Regions from separate parts of the Lysinibacillus sp. FSL P2-0066 genome, predicted to be linked through region 2. Evidence: riboswitches for the same ligand, from Rfam matches in the RefSeq annotation. Region 2 holds a riboswitch; the other holds the start of a gene.
The links. Region 2 has a riboswitch for cyclic di-AMP ahead of MKZ14_RS14650 (TrkH family potassium uptake protein). Riboswitches for the same ligand answer to the same signal wherever they lie in the genome.
Positions count from the first base shown of each region.

Region 1: it holds a riboswitch for cyclic di-AMP, as region 2 does, so the genes downstream of both, MKZ14_RS01375 (APC family permease) here and MKZ14_RS14650 (TrkH family potassium uptake protein) in region 2, are expected to answer to the same signal.

Region 1 covers NZ_CP150202.1:270,949-278,545, forward strand. The annotation lists gene MKZ14_RS01345 (InlB B-repeat-containing protein) at 1-1,822, shown strand, start outside; gene MKZ14_RS01350 (hypothetical protein) at 1,947-2,204, shown strand; gene MKZ14_RS01355 (response regulator transcription factor) at 2,323-3,018, shown strand; gene MKZ14_RS01360 (HAMP domain-containing sensor histidine kinase) at 3,008-4,303, shown strand; gene MKZ14_RS01365 (PepSY domain-containing protein) at 4,300-4,971, shown strand; gene MKZ14_RS01370 (PepSY domain-containing protein) at 5,062-5,586, shown strand; cyclic di-AMP (ydaO/yuaA leader) riboswitch at 5,800-5,949, shown strand; gene MKZ14_RS01375 (APC family permease) at 6,068-7,597, shown strand, end outside.
Region 2 covers NZ_CP150202.1:2,922,232-2,929,828, forward strand. The annotation lists gene MKZ14_RS14620 (sporulation protein YqfD) at 1-772, opposite strand, end outside; gene MKZ14_RS14625 (hypothetical protein) at 774-1,022, opposite strand; gene MKZ14_RS14630 (hypothetical protein) at 1,077-1,553, opposite strand; gene floA (flotillin-like protein FloA) at 1,579-2,583, opposite strand; gene MKZ14_RS14640 (nodulation protein NfeD) at 2,587-3,915, opposite strand; gene rpsU (30S ribosomal protein S21) at 4,228-4,401, opposite strand; cyclic di-AMP (ydaO/yuaA leader) riboswitch at 4,655-4,796, shown strand; gene MKZ14_RS14650 (TrkH family potassium uptake protein) at 4,913-6,250, shown strand; gene MKZ14_RS14655 (TrkA family potassium uptake protein) at 6,276-6,932, shown strand; one part of gene MKZ14_RS14660 (IS3 family transposase) at 7,053-7,434, shown strand; one part of gene MKZ14_RS14660 (IS3 family transposase) at 7,434-7,597, shown strand, end outside.

The sequences.
Region 1 (7,597 bases), 2.0 Mb from region 2:
TACACCATGGAATTTTACAACGGATAAGGTAACCGAAAATACAATCTTGTATGCCAAATGGGAAAAGGTAGCCGTACAATATACGCTGGATTTCGAAACAAATGGAGGTAGCGCAGTAGTATCACAGAAGGTAACTGAAGACAACTTCGCAATAAAGCCAGCAGACCCAACAAAAGCTGGATATGAGTTTGCAGGTTGGTATACAGATGCTGTATTCAGTACACCATGGAATTTTACAACGGATAAGGTAACCGAAAATACAATCTTGTATGCCAAATGGGAAAAGGTAGCCGTACAATATACGCTGGATTTCGAAACAAATGGAGGTAGCGCAGTAGCCTCACAGAAGGTAACTGAAGACACCTTCGCAATAAAGCCAGCAGACCCAACAAAAGCTGGATATGAGTTTGCAGGTTGGTATACAGATGCTGTATTCAGTACACCATGGAATTTTACAACGGATAAGGTAACCGAAAATACAATCTTGTATGCCAAATGGGAAAAGGTAGCCGTACAATATACGCTGGATTTTGAAACAAATGGGGGAAGTGCAGTAGCCTCACAGAAGGTAACTGAAGACACCTTCGCAATAAAGCCAGCAGACCCAACAAAAGCTGGATATGAGTTTGTAGGTTGGTATACAGATGCTGTATTCAGTACACCATGGAATTTTACAACGGATAAGGTAACCGAAAATACAATCTTGTATGCCAAATGGGAAAAGGTAGCCGTACAATATACGCTGGATTTCGAAACAAATGGAGGTAGCGCAGTAGTATCACAGAAGGTAACTAAAGATACCTTAGCAATAAAGCCAGCAAACCCAACAAAGGTAGGCTATGAATTTGCAGATTGGTATATGGATCCCGCATTCAGTAAACCATGGAATTTTACAACGGATAAGGTAACTAAAAATACAATCTTGTATGCCAAATGGGAAAAGGTAGTCGCACAGTATACGGTGAATTTTGAAACGAATGGAGGTAGCACAGTAACATCACAGAAGGTAACTAATGATACCTTGGCAACAAGGCCAGTAGATCCAACAAAGGCAGGTTATATATTTACAGGCTGGTATAAGGATATTGCACTGACAATACCATGGGATTTTTCTAAGGATGTAGTGAAGTCCAATATCACCTTATATGCCCATTGGGTAACAGACGGTTCATCGGGTGGTGGAGGAAGTATATCTCCGAATCCATCACCAATACCAGAGCCAAACATACCTGAAAAACAAGAGCCTAAACCTGAAGAACCAATTGATCCGCAACCAACAGAGCCAACACCCCAACAAGAGCCAGATATCATCTTTTCAGATATTTCTCAAGGACATTGGGGCTGGGCGATGATTCAGGAGATGGCAAAGCAGGGCATTATTACAGGCTATCAAGATGGCACCTTCAAGCCAAATGCACCAATTCAGCGCCAGCATGCTGCCCTGATATTGACAAGAGCATTAGAGCTAGAACCGAAAAAAGATGCGCGAGAATTTAACGATATACCTAAAAGCCATCTCTATTTTGAGGTAATCGATCAGGTGCAACAAGCAGGTCTGTTTGAAGGCATAGATGGGAACTTCCAGCCAACTACGAATATGACACGCGCTCAAATGGCAAAAGTATTAGTTCTTGCCTTTAATTTAACTTCATCGAATAAAGATACTTTCAAGGATGTGCCAAAAACTCACTGGGCACACAACTTTATCGCTATACTCGCAGGAAATGGGATCACAATTGGAGATAATGGCAACTTTAGACCAAATGATCCTGTAACACGTGCGGAGTTTGTAGCATTTTTGTATAGAGCATTGCATCAATAATAAAAAACTCACCAATGGCTATCCATAAAGCTTTTGGTGAGTTTTTTTTGTTCAAATTATTAACATTACTCAATAGTGCGTAAGGATGTAAATTATTATGCTAATAGAAAAGGAAGTGTTTCTATTGAAAATCGTTCGTCTTACCTTCTTCATACTATTCTTAAGTTTAGCTTTTGTATCGATTAAACTTTCAATTAAAACAGATGAAAGGAATTATGATTGGCGTAATAACTCTGATGGTACAGTGACAATTATTCATTACAATGGTCCACATCTGGAGTTTCCCTTTCCAAGCCGTTTAAATGGCAAAAAAGTTGCTAAGGTAAGCTCAGGAATTTTTGAGAAAAGAGATATTTACAGCTTTTTACCGAAAGTTTATTAGTTAAAGAAATAATCAGTGTCAAAAAAAGAAATGTAGTGTCTTTCTCATCATTTTCTAATTAGACTTTCACCACTTGTATCGTATACGATGAAAAGAAAAGGCGAAGGACGGATTCGACATGACACATCGAATTTTAATTATAGAAGATGAAGAAAATATTGCGAGAGTACTACAACTGGAGCTTCAATTTGAAGGATATGAGGCAACAATGGCTCATACAGGAGCAGAAGGCTTACTACAATACCGTGAGCAGCAATGGGATTTAATTTTACTTGATATCATGCTACCTGAGATGAGCGGTATTGATGTGCTAAAGCGTATTCGTGCAACAGAATCCCAAACGCCTGTTATCATGCTAACTGCCAAAAGTGAGGTAGAGGATAAGGTAAAGGGCTTGGATTTAGGAGCCAATGATTATGTGACAAAGCCTTTTGAAATTGAGGAGCTGCTGGCACGTATACGCAACGCTTTACGATTTTCGCAGAAGGTCAGCCCAAAGCAAGTTGCTCTTACATTTGGCCATTTATCGATAAACGAGCAAACAAGGGAAGTTGTATATTTCGATAAGGAACTTCAGCTGACACCTCGTGAATACGATTTGTTGTTCTATTTACTGAAGCATCCTAAACAAGTACTGACAAGGGAGCAAATATTAGAGGCTGTGTGGGGCTATGATTATTATGGGGATACAAATGTTGTGGATGTTTATATACGTTATGTACGACAAAAGCTTGAAGCTGCTAATCCAACACCTCTTATCCAAACAGTTCGAGGTGTGGGGTATGTGCTAAAGGAACATAGTTATGAGACTTAAAACAAAAATTCATCTACTAACAACATTGCTTATGCTAGTTATAGTAGTGGCAACAAATAGTGGAATTTATTTGTTGTATGAGAAATTTGCCAATGATACGGAATATAATCAGCTCCAGTCACGGGCAAATGAGTTAAGCTCCACACTGAGTCAGTTAAATACACAAACCAACCTACAGCAAGTTTTAAGAGCATATATGCCAACAGATGGTGCTGTTTATATTTATGATGGTGAACGTTTGAAAACGAAGGTTCAGGCTACACTTGAAATGCACAAGGCGCCTTCCATTACCTACACAATGCCTGCTATTTGGATAGACGGAACGGTAGTGGACATTACATTACAGCAATCTATGGAAGAAGTAGAGCGGACTTTAGACTTGTTAAAGGTCATCTTAGTTGTTGTATCTTTCGTGGCAACGATTCCAATTTTCCTAGCGAGCTTGGTACTTGGGCGACTTATTTTATTACCGCTAGAACGTTTAAATGAGACCATGCGCAAAAGTGCATCTACTGGGAAATATGAAAAAATAGATACCACAGAAAAAGGTGGGGACGAGTTAACAAACATTAACCGCACTTTTAATATGATGATGGAGAAGCTTGAACAGCATTATCAAAAGCAACAAGAATTTGTATCAAATGCCTCCCATGAGTTAAAAACGCCTATAACTGTTATTGAAAGTTATGCAAAACTACTCCTAAGAAGAGGTTTTGATAATCGGGAGGTTGCTCAGGAATCCTTACAAGCCATTGCCAATGAATCATCTCGTATGCATGAAATGGTGTTGCAATTGCTAGAACTAGCTAAAAACAAAGAGCAATTGGACGTTCATTTCGAACAACTAGAGCTTGTCCCATTCTTAAACAAAGTAGCTTCACAAATGGAACAGGCTTATCATCGAACATTTAGAATTGATGCGCAGATTCCAAAATTTATTTATAGTGATGAAAAAATATTGAAGCAGCTCCTCTTTATTTTGCTTGATAATGCTAGGAAGTATAGTGAGGATGAAGTCCATATTCTAGCCACAGAAACAACTAATCAAGTACGTATTACCATCCAAGATTTTGGTATGGGTATTCCTGCAGAGCATATTCCTCATTTGTTTGAGCGTTTTTATCGTGTAACAGAGGATCGTAATCGTAAAACAGGTGGTTCAGGCCTTGGGCTAGCAATAGCACATGAGCTGGCACAACAATTAGGTATAACGATAGATGTGAAAAGTAAGCTAGGGGAAGGCTCAAGTTTTACTTTATGTATTCCAAAGGAGGGGCAGCAATGAAAAAGTGGATGTTGATAATTGTTGTTATTATCCTTCTTTGTAGTGGAGTAATTTGGTTTGTTCAAAATCGTTATTTTTACGTTCAACCTCTTAGTGAAGAGGAGGCTATTCGCTATATTGAGACTATCTATAATGGTCATGTTACACATGTGGAAAAACAAGGAGATGCCTTTGAAATGCTTTTTACGCGAGAGGATGTTAAGTATGCAGCTATACTGGATGTTACGACACAACAGGTGACTGATCTAATCATGAAAGAAGGACAAAGTAAATTACTGTTAACTGAAAAGCAGATTAGACAAATGGTTAAAAAGGAATATGGAGATGTAGAAAGCGTTATGCTTATAGACTCCATTTACACTGTCCGTGTTGAAAATGAGAAGATTCAGAAGGATTTAACACTTGATGGTTATACTGGCGAACTACTGGCAGAGAAAAAGGTTGAACCGCAAGAACAACCTATCGAAGAGCCTATTATTACTGAGCAACAGGCCATTCAAATAGCTCTCAAGCAATTAAAGGGTGAAGTGGATTCAGTTGATTTTGAAGAAACCTCAGAGGGTGGTTACTATTTAGTCGAGATTGAAACGCAGGAGGACGAAGCTACATTTCAAATTCATGCTGTTTCAGGAAAAGTACTGTCTGTGACATGGGATGACGATCATTAAATCATTCTCATGAAATTCTAATGTTCCTCTTATAGTTCTATCATCTTCACTTGGTAAGCTAAGTTTAGATAAAACAAAGGAGAGATGAACATGAAAAACATGAAAAAAATGATAATGATTCCAGCACTAGTAATTACTCTTGGAGTGGGAGCAGCGATTGGCTCGACGACTTTATTATCAGGAAATGCCCAAGAAAAAAAGGTCTTATCCATGCAGGAAATTGAGAAGAAAGCGCTCGCGGTAGTGGATGGAACAGTTGCAAAGATCGAATTTGATCAAAATCAGTTTAGCTCTATTTATGAAGTAGAGGTGCATACAGTTACAGAAGAATATGATTTGAAATTTGATGCTTATAGTGGAAAATTACTCAAGCAGAAAAAGGAACCTCTTGATGGAGATGATTGGGATGATCATATTCCTGCTACAACAAAAATAATTACAAAAGAGCAGGCTATCAAGACAGCCCAAACAAAAGCAAACGGTAAAGTGACAAAAATTAAGCTCGATGATGGTGTATATGAAATTGAATTGAAAGACGGTCAAAATGAATACGAAGTAGACGTGGATGCAGTCTCTGGGAGCATAATAGACTTTGAACAAGGCTACGATGACTAATTTAATGAGCTGTCTTAAAGGTAGAAACATCCCTTTAAGGCAGTTTTTATTGTTTGTATTGTGGGTATATACTAGGTATTCAGGAAATTTTATTTAAGAGGCAGTTATTTAAATGTTCAAAAAAGCCTATGCTTATACTCAAAAAAAAGAAAAATTTTCTTCTTTACTTTTTCAATTAGCAGGCGTAATATGACATCATTATAAAAGTTTCAAATTTCTAAATCGCTGAAGCAACTAGACGCGGGGGAACCAATTTTGACGGATGGCATAGCCATTCTTGGGGTGAATCTCTTCCTTTTGGAGGAGTAGGGCAACTCAGGCCCGAATCCGACAGCTAACCTCGTAAGCGTTAAGAGCAGAAAAGTGGAGCTTGGCAGACGGATGAGCGTCTACAAGTCTTATTTAGTGATGACTTGTAGACGTTTTTTGATGTTATTTAGAAAGGCGAAACACATTCTATGAAACCAGAAGGTGTTTATCAATGAAATCCTCATTCAAACGTTATGTAATCGGCAAACCATTAAGATCCGATGCGTTAGGGGAACAAAAGCTAAGTAAAACAAAGGCATTGGCCATATTATCGTCCGATGCGTTGTCGTCAGTAGCCTATGGACCAGAACAAATTTTAATTGTCCTGATGACGGTAGGTACAATGGCGTTTTGGTATTCTTTACCTATTGCCGCTGGAGTGGTTATTCTACTCGTGGCACTGATTTTATCCTATCGTCAAGTTATCTTCGCCTATCCACATGGGGGAGGCGCCTATGTCGTATCTCGAGAAAATTTAGGCGTGAATGCAGGTCTCGTGGCTGGGGGTTCTTTGCTTGTTGATTATATTTTAACGGTAGCAGTAAGTGTGTCAGCTGGGACAGATGCCATTACATCTGCATTTCCAAGTCTTCACCCTTACAATGTACCCATTGCTATTATATTTGTGATTTTCTTAACGATTTTAAACCTGCGAGGTGTAACAGAGTCGGCATCTATCTTGGCGTATCCAGTTTATCTATTTGTAGGCGTTATGCTATTGCTAATCGGGGTTGGGCTCTATAATGTAGCAACTGGACAGGTGCCTGCAGAATTGCATCCAAAGATTGGTACACCAGTGGCAGGGATTAGCCTATTTATTTTATTAAAGGCATTTGCATCAGGAAGCTCAGCGTTAACAGGGGTAGAGGCTATTTCTAACGCCATACCTAATTTTAGAAATCCTGCTCCTAATAATGCTGCTAAAACGCTTTTAGCAATGGGCGGCATTTTAGCCGTTTTATTCATCGGGATTGTTAGTCTAGCTTATTTTTATGGGGTTGCACCAACAGCAGAAGCAACAGTTGTTTCCCAACTTGCAGAAGCTAGTGTTGGTCGGAATTTCCTTTATTATATTGTACAGGGGACTACGGCAATGATTTTAGTACTTGCCGCAAACACAGGATACTCAGCATTTCCATTGCTTGCTGTGAATTTATCGAAGGATGGTTTTATTCCGAGAATCTTCCAAATTCGAGGGGACCGACTTGGCTATTCAAATGGCATTTTAATGCTAGGTGTTGCAGCCATTGTTTTAATTATCTTATTTGACGGGGCCACAGAGCATTTAATTCCGCTCTATGCAGTAGGTGTATTTATTCCCTTTACATTAGCGCAAACAGGAATGATGCGAAAATGGTGGCGCGAAAAACCTAAAGGTTGGGTAGCGAGATTTACGATCAATACAATTGGGGCAGCTATCTCTTTCATCGTAGCAATGATGTTTTTTGTGACAAAAATGCCTCAAGTTTGGCCAGTATTTATCTTTTTACCAATCATTATTTTTGTATTCCATCGCATTAAGCACCATTATCAAGCTGTTGGAGAACAGTTAAGATTAAATCATGAGGAACTGGATACTATTGAGGGGAATGTTTTCATTGTGCCAGTAGCTGGTATAACAAAGGTGGTCGAAAACTCCCTACATTATGCTAAATCGCTTAAGGTTGATAAAGTGATCGCCTTTTATGTAGCTTTCGATCAA
Region 2 (7,597 bases):
AGGTTTCCACGGTAATTTTTGTTGGAATTTTAAATGAACATTCAAGCCAATAATCTGCATAAACCTCACCTTTCGCCCCAACAAAAACTTGATCTGTGCCACTTTCTAATACACCACTTACGAGGACGTCACCCTCATAGGCTGTATCATTCACTGAAATCTTTCGCTCGCCATGCTGTATATTGAAGTGGGTAATGACACCACTTTTCGTTGCTACTATATGGGAGGCTAATTTGTCAGTTGTTTGCTCTGTTTGTTTCGGTGATTCTTGTGGTCTCAAAATTACTCGTCCGCCGTGCTTATCAATATGGACCCATGATAGTTCTCGGTGTTGCTCTAACAGCTTTTGTCGTATAACCGTATTAGAAGGTAACTTTTTTTGAGATAAAGGGGTTTCTAGTTGAAAGGTTTCATGAAAGGTCTTACCTAAACGCTCCTCCAGTTCTGGTGTCGCGGCTTCAATGTCCACTCGCCATATGACTTGTGCACAAAGGATTGGAATAGCAATCATGAAGGCTAAGCCCAATAGAGTCCAAATTTGTGCACGAAAAACTTGAAGCTCATCTGCATAAAAAACAGCCATTTTTAAGCGAAAACGTCTTCGTACACGGCGTATTTTTGGTAGGTAATGCATTGTCGTTTCAAAGGAAACTTCCTGATCACGAAAGACAACACGCTTTAACGGGACATGTTGAGCGTGCAATGCTTGAATAAAAGGATGAACATTTTCATGGCGCTTTATACGTATAATAATTGGCCGATTATTCCACATTTTAGCTCACACCCATATTCTTTGTCATTTTCATATGAAGTTCCTGAAGATTGTTAACAGATAGATGTAGCATTTCTTCTTTAAGCGCATTGATTGTCACTGAATCCGCATTGACAGTAATATGATAATCTGCATAGACAAACGAACAGGTCGTCGCATCTGCATGAATAAAACGGTAAGGTCCAATAATTTTTAATGATTCGTATTCTAACAACTCAAGTAGTGGCGTTAATTGAAATAATTTTTTCATAAAAAATGCCTCCTTCTTCGGCAATATATGCATCGAAAAAGGAGGACATGCTAGTTATTTTCTTTTTGATTTTGGTGGTCCTAATATTTCGGCCATCACAATTGCTTGCACAAGATCATTTTTAGATTGAGGTAGTTGTAAAGTCGAATGAGCGCCAACAGATTGCACTTCCTTTTTTCCAGCAGCTAATCGTCCCCGACTTTCTCGATTAGAAGAACGGCTAGGAATATCAGTTGGAATGACAGCTGGGGCAACATAGCTTGGTATTTCCTTTTTCACTTGTTCTTCAACAAATTTTTTAGGCTCCTCAACTTTCTCATTTTCTGGAATCCAATCTCCGATAAATTCTCGTGCAAAGTCTTCAAAACTCTGTGCTTTCCCACTACGATGTGGCTCTTTCTCCGTAACTGGAGGCTCCACCGCGGTGTCTTTATTAAAAGGAGGCATCTGCTTCTGAGGCTTTTTATTTTTTGATTTTCCGAAAATAGAGCTGACTATGGCAATTATGGCGAAGATTATTAACTGTTCCATATGTTAGTTCCGCTCCTTTCCGTTATTAAGCATTGGGTTCATTTTTTTCAGGCTTATCATTGCTTACTTTTGAAATAGAGTCACGCATTGCTGTATCCGCTTGGATATTGCGATAGTTCATATAATCCATAATACCAAGATTACCAGAACGTAAGGCTTCAGCCATCGCTTGTGGTACTTCTGCCTCTGCTTCTACTACTTTCGCCTTCATCTCTTGAACACGTGCAATCATTTCTTGCTCATTTGCAACAGCCATAGCACGACGTTCCTCGGCTTTTGCTTGTGCAATGTTTTTATCTGCTTGTGCTTGTTCAATCTGTAATTCTGCACCGATATTTTTACCGATATCTACATCGGCAATATCAATGGACAAGATTTCAAAGGCTGTTCCTGAATCTAACCCTTTAGATAATACTGTTTGCGAAATCATATCTGGATTTTCTAAAACTTCTGTATGATGTGTCGCTGAACCGATAGTTGAAACAATCCCCTCACCAACACGAGCAATAACTGTTTCTTCACCAGCACCACCGACTAAACGCTCGATGTTGGCACGCACGGTAATACGAGCCTTTGCTTTTACTTCAATCCCGTTCATTGCTACACCTGAAATGAACGGTGTTTCAATAACTTTTGGATTAACAGACATTTGAACAGCTTCTAATACATCACGCCCAGCTAAATCAATTGCTGCACAACGTTCAAATGACAGCTCTATATTGGCACGGTGAGCCGCAATTAAGGCATTCACTACACGGTCAACATTACCACCTGCTAAATAGTGACTCTCTAACTGATTAATCGTTACAGGTAAACCAGCTTTATGTGCTTTAATCAACGGATTAACAATTCGAGACGGGATAACACGACGTAAGCGCATCCCAATTAATGTGAAAATACTCACACGTACACCTGCTGCTAATGCAGAAATCCACAATGCTACGGGTACAAAGGTAAAGAATACCGCAAGCACAATGAATAAAATAACTAGTCCAGCAATAGGACCAATCAAAGCTAAATCAAAACCCATTTTCTATTCCTCCATCTCTTTATCTGTTTGTCTCACAACAATGCGTGAGCCTTCAACTTTAATAATTTCTACATGTTGATTAACATCGATATAGCCACCTTCTGATACAATATCAATGCGTTCACTACCAAGTACCATTGTTCCAGATGGACGAAGTGGCGTAAGCGTTTTCCCAATTTTTCCTAACAGTTCTGTGCGATTCACATTGGATACATACCCTTCTTCTGTCGTGGTTGCATCCATTAACACAAGCCTGTTTAAGACATGCAGTTTTTTTCCGAAAAATTTCATCAGAATCACCATTCCTATCATCGCTATCACAAGCGCAATGAGAATTGCTACTATCATTTGCATCATATTTGCACCTGCCAGTATCAGACTTAGTACTATTAAGACACCACCTAAAATACCAATAATTCCACCGGGGACAAAAAACTCTGCAATTAAAAGGGCTAAGCCAACAATAAATAACAATAATGTTTCATATCCCGCAAAGCCGGCCACCATATGTCCAAAGAAAAATAAACCAAGTGCTGATAAGCCCATTATACCTGGAACACCAAATCCTGGCGAATAAAGCTCCATCACAAGTCCTAAGCTAGCGATAGACAATAGAATAGGTACAATGATGGGATTTGTAATAAAACGAGCTAACTTTTCAGAAAAGGTTGGTTCAATGGGAACAACATCACTACCATTCAAGTTGGTTACTTCTAAAAGCTCCTGAAAATCTTTAACCGTCCCTTCAGAATATTTAACCTTTGCTGCCTCTGAGGCTGATAGGGTTAACAAATTCTTTCCGCCAGCACGGTATTCTGGTAGTTCATAGTTGGTATCTGCCATTGCTAATGCATATTTAGGGTCGCGCCCTGACGTTTCTGCTGCTGCTTTCATTTGAGCAAGCCAAGCGCTATTGGCCTTTAGGTCGGCTGCATTACCTGCTGAATCGATAACTGCTGCTGCACCAATTGTTCCATTTGGAACCATGTAGATCTTATCCGCATGTAAGGCTAAAAACGCTCCTGCTGAGTGCGCATCCTTATTAATATAAGCAATCGTTTTTATTTGCGTTGCATCCATAAGCATGGCGATATCGCTTGCTGCATTCACAAAACCGCCAGGCGTATGTATTTCTAAGATAATTGCCTCTGCATTGTTTTCTTCAGCCTCTTTAAAAGCTCGTTCTAAAAATGCATGAAGTCCTCGCTCTACTTCATTACGAATCGGAACATGATAAACCTTATTACTGGCAAAAGCCGAAGTTAATGGAAACGCTAACAAAAAAGTCATCCATATCACTAGTAAATAGCTGAGGATTCTCCGTTTTCGCATCTTTTCCCCTCCCTTCTAACATGCCTCTCCTCTGTATATACGGTCAATCATGCGAAAAGTTTCACAAATCTTAAAAATTTATTCACTTATTTATCACTAGATCTAATCCCAATTATCAACACTTAGTATGTGAAAAAAAGCCGAATGAAATCATTTTGATTCATTCGGCTTTTTCATATGTACGTAAAGTTGAGCAATGTAAAATACCTGAAATTAATCAAAAATGTGATTAATTTCAGGTATAACTTTGTCTGCTCAGTGAATCATACAATTGCGTGTTATGAACGTAGGGATTTTTAATGGGAAATTAAATTACCACTTACGTTTACGTGCAGCTTCTGATTTCTTTTTACGTTTTACGCTAGGTTTTTCGTAGAACTCGCGCTTTCTAACTTCTTGAATTGTACCACTTTTTGATACAGTACGTTTGAAGCGGCGAAGAGCATCTTCAAGCGATTCGTTTTTGCGAACGACAGTTTTTGACATCTCTCTTTCCCTCCCTCCGAACACACGTCAATACACAATTAGGCAAATCACCTTCTGTTGTGTACTAAAAAATTATATCGTATTGTCTAATAATGGTCAATAGAAAGTATGCGAAATTATCAAGTGAATTTTTGGTTTTATTTTTGCTCGAATTATTCATACACAATTCGCCCACAATAAAAATAATTACATTTTCTTAACAATTAAGGGGTTTACAAAAAATAGAATAAGGGCGTAGAATAAATCACATTCAATTTCATATCGGCCAAATCTCAACTATTTGAGAACGGAGGAACCAATCTTTTGGGGTTAATTCTGCTTTAGCAGAAGGGATGAGAAAGCTCTTTCGCCATCCTACCCGTCAGCTAACTTCGTCGGCTAAAGCGAAGGAGGTCGTTATTGACCACCATTATTAGCATGCTTTCTACCCTTTTCATGCTCTAATCGTAGGTCTTTTTATTATGCCATCTAACAAACAGTTGTTTACTATTCAGAATTGAGGAAAAATTAAATGAACAATTTTAAAAGAGCATTAAATCCTCCCAAAGTTCTTGTATTGGGCTTTGCCCTCATCATTGCCATAGGTACGTTTCTTTTAACAATGCCATTTTCTACTGAGGATGGGAAGGGTTTGCCCTTTTTAGATGCTTTATTCACTGCTACATCAGCTACTTGTGTCACAGGTTTAATTGTAGTCGATACAGGTGATACCTTCTCTACTTTTGGCGAAGTGGTTCTTTTATTCTTAATCCAAATTGGCGGTTTAGGATTTATGACATTTGCCACATTATTATTTTTACTGCTTGGAAAGAAAATTTCATTAAAAGAAAGACTGCTGCTAAAAGAAGCATTTAATAATATCTCCATTGCTGGTCTTGTTCGATTAGTGAAAAGAATATTACTCTTTACAGCATGTATTGAAATAATCGGTGGTCTTATTCTATCCATTCGTTTTTCTTTTGATATGCCTATTGGAAAGGCCCTTTATTTTGGATTTTTTCATGCCATATCCAACTTCAACAACGCTGGCTTCGATTTAATGGGTGGCTTTAACGGAATGACTGCCTATGTTGATGATCCCTTTGTTGTTTTCACCATCTGTGCTCTTATTACAATCGGCGGATTAGGCTTTATTGTGATGAATGAATTATATGAATATCGTGTGACTAAAAGGCTTTCTGTCCATTCAAAAATAGTCTTAGTAACGACACTTTTGCTAACTGTTAGTGGAACCATTTTGATATTTTTGTTTGAGTATGGCAACCAAAAGACACTGGGACCATTATCCGAATGGGGTAAAGTGTTAGGTTCCCTTTACCAAGCGGTTACACCACGAACTGCTGGCTCCAATACACTGGCTATTGGGGACTTAACGCATTCTACATTATTTTTAATGATTCTTTTCATGTTTATTGGGGCAGGCTCTGGGTCGACTGCTGGAGGTATTAAAATCACAACCTTTGCTGTTTTAGTAGCTACTATGTGGTCACAAATTCGAGGAAAAGAAGATGTCGTTCTCTTTAAACGTAGAATTGTTACTGAAACTATCTTAAAGGCTTTGACGGTTACAATGTGTGGAGGATTAATTGTTATAGTCGTGACGATTCTTCTCAGTATCACGGAACAGCATCATAGCTTTATGATGTACTTATTTGAGGCTACCTCTGCGTTTGGTACTGTTGGTCTTTCGATGGGCCTAACTCCAGAGCTAACACCTGCTGGTCGTCTTCTTCTGATTATTACAATGTTCGCAGGAAGAGTAGGACCACTAACCATTGCTTTTGCCATTGCAAAACGAAGAAAAAAAGAGAGTTTCCGCCACCCAAAAGGAAATATTATGATTGGATAACCAAATGAGAGGAAGACAGAACGCTATGACCATTAAACAATACGCTGTGATTGGCTTAGGTAGATTCGGAACAAGCGTCGCTCGCAGATTGCATGAAGCTGGACAGGAAATATTAGGAATTGATATAAATGAAGAAAGAGTAGAGGATGCCGAACCCTATGTGACTCACGCTGTGGTAGCAGATACAACAGAAGAAAAAGCCTTAAAATCGATTGGTATTGGTAACTTCGATTGTGTTATCGTGGCGATCGGTAATGATATGCAATCTAGTATTTTAACCGTCTCTTTATTAAAAGAGCTAGGGATCAAAAAAGTGATTGCAAAGGCACTAGGTAAAAGACATGGGCAAGTGTTAGATAAAGTTGGAGCTGATTGGATTATTTATCCTGAAAGAGATATGGGTGAACGTGTGGCTAATCAACTCCTATCCCCAAACATGTTGAATTATATCGAATTATCAAAGGAATACAGTATTGAAGAAATTATGATTCCTTCTAAAATGGCTGGACAAAACCTTCGCGATTTAGACTTGCGCGCAAAATATAACGTCAGTGTAATTGCAATTGTGCGAGAAGGGGAAATTATTATTTCCCCTTCTCCTGAGCAGATTATTGAAAAGGAAGATTTATTAGTAATGATTGGGCATCGAAAAGATCTTACATTATTCTCAAATATTCAGTAATCACAAAAAAGCTGTTTCAAGTTCTTAAACTGTACCCTATAAGATAGACACTTTGAAAAAAGTCTATCCTATAGGGTACTTTTGTTTATAATGAGAAAAAAGATGTTGGGGTAGAGTGAAATGACCAAAAGATATTTTACGAAAATGGAACAAGAACAACTAAAATGTAATCCAAATGTGCAAGCAGTTAGCGAGAAAGCGATCACATATACTGACGAATTTAAACGTCATTTTATTGCGGAAAATGAAAAAGGTAAATTCCCAAGAGAAATTTTTGAAAATGCAGGTTTAGATGTTGAATTAATCGGTATAAAACGAATCGAATCTTCAGGCAAACGCTGGCGAGCTTCTTATCGTAAAGCAGGTGTCGGAGGTTTACAAGATACACGTAAAACAAATTCAGGTAGACCTTCCGAACGCGAATTGACATTAGAAGAAAAATTGAAGCGTTTAGAGGCGAAAAATCGGTTACTTGAAGCAGAGAATGAATTGTTAAAAAAGCTCGATCTACTCGAAAGGCAGATGTTGAAGAAGAAATAAAAATCGCTACGACACTAAAATTTGAACTCATCCATCACACGATGAAAAAGTATAAATTAAAGCGTTTAGTCAGCTATTTATGTGATGTGATGGGTATATCTCGGTCTGGCTATTACAATTATTTT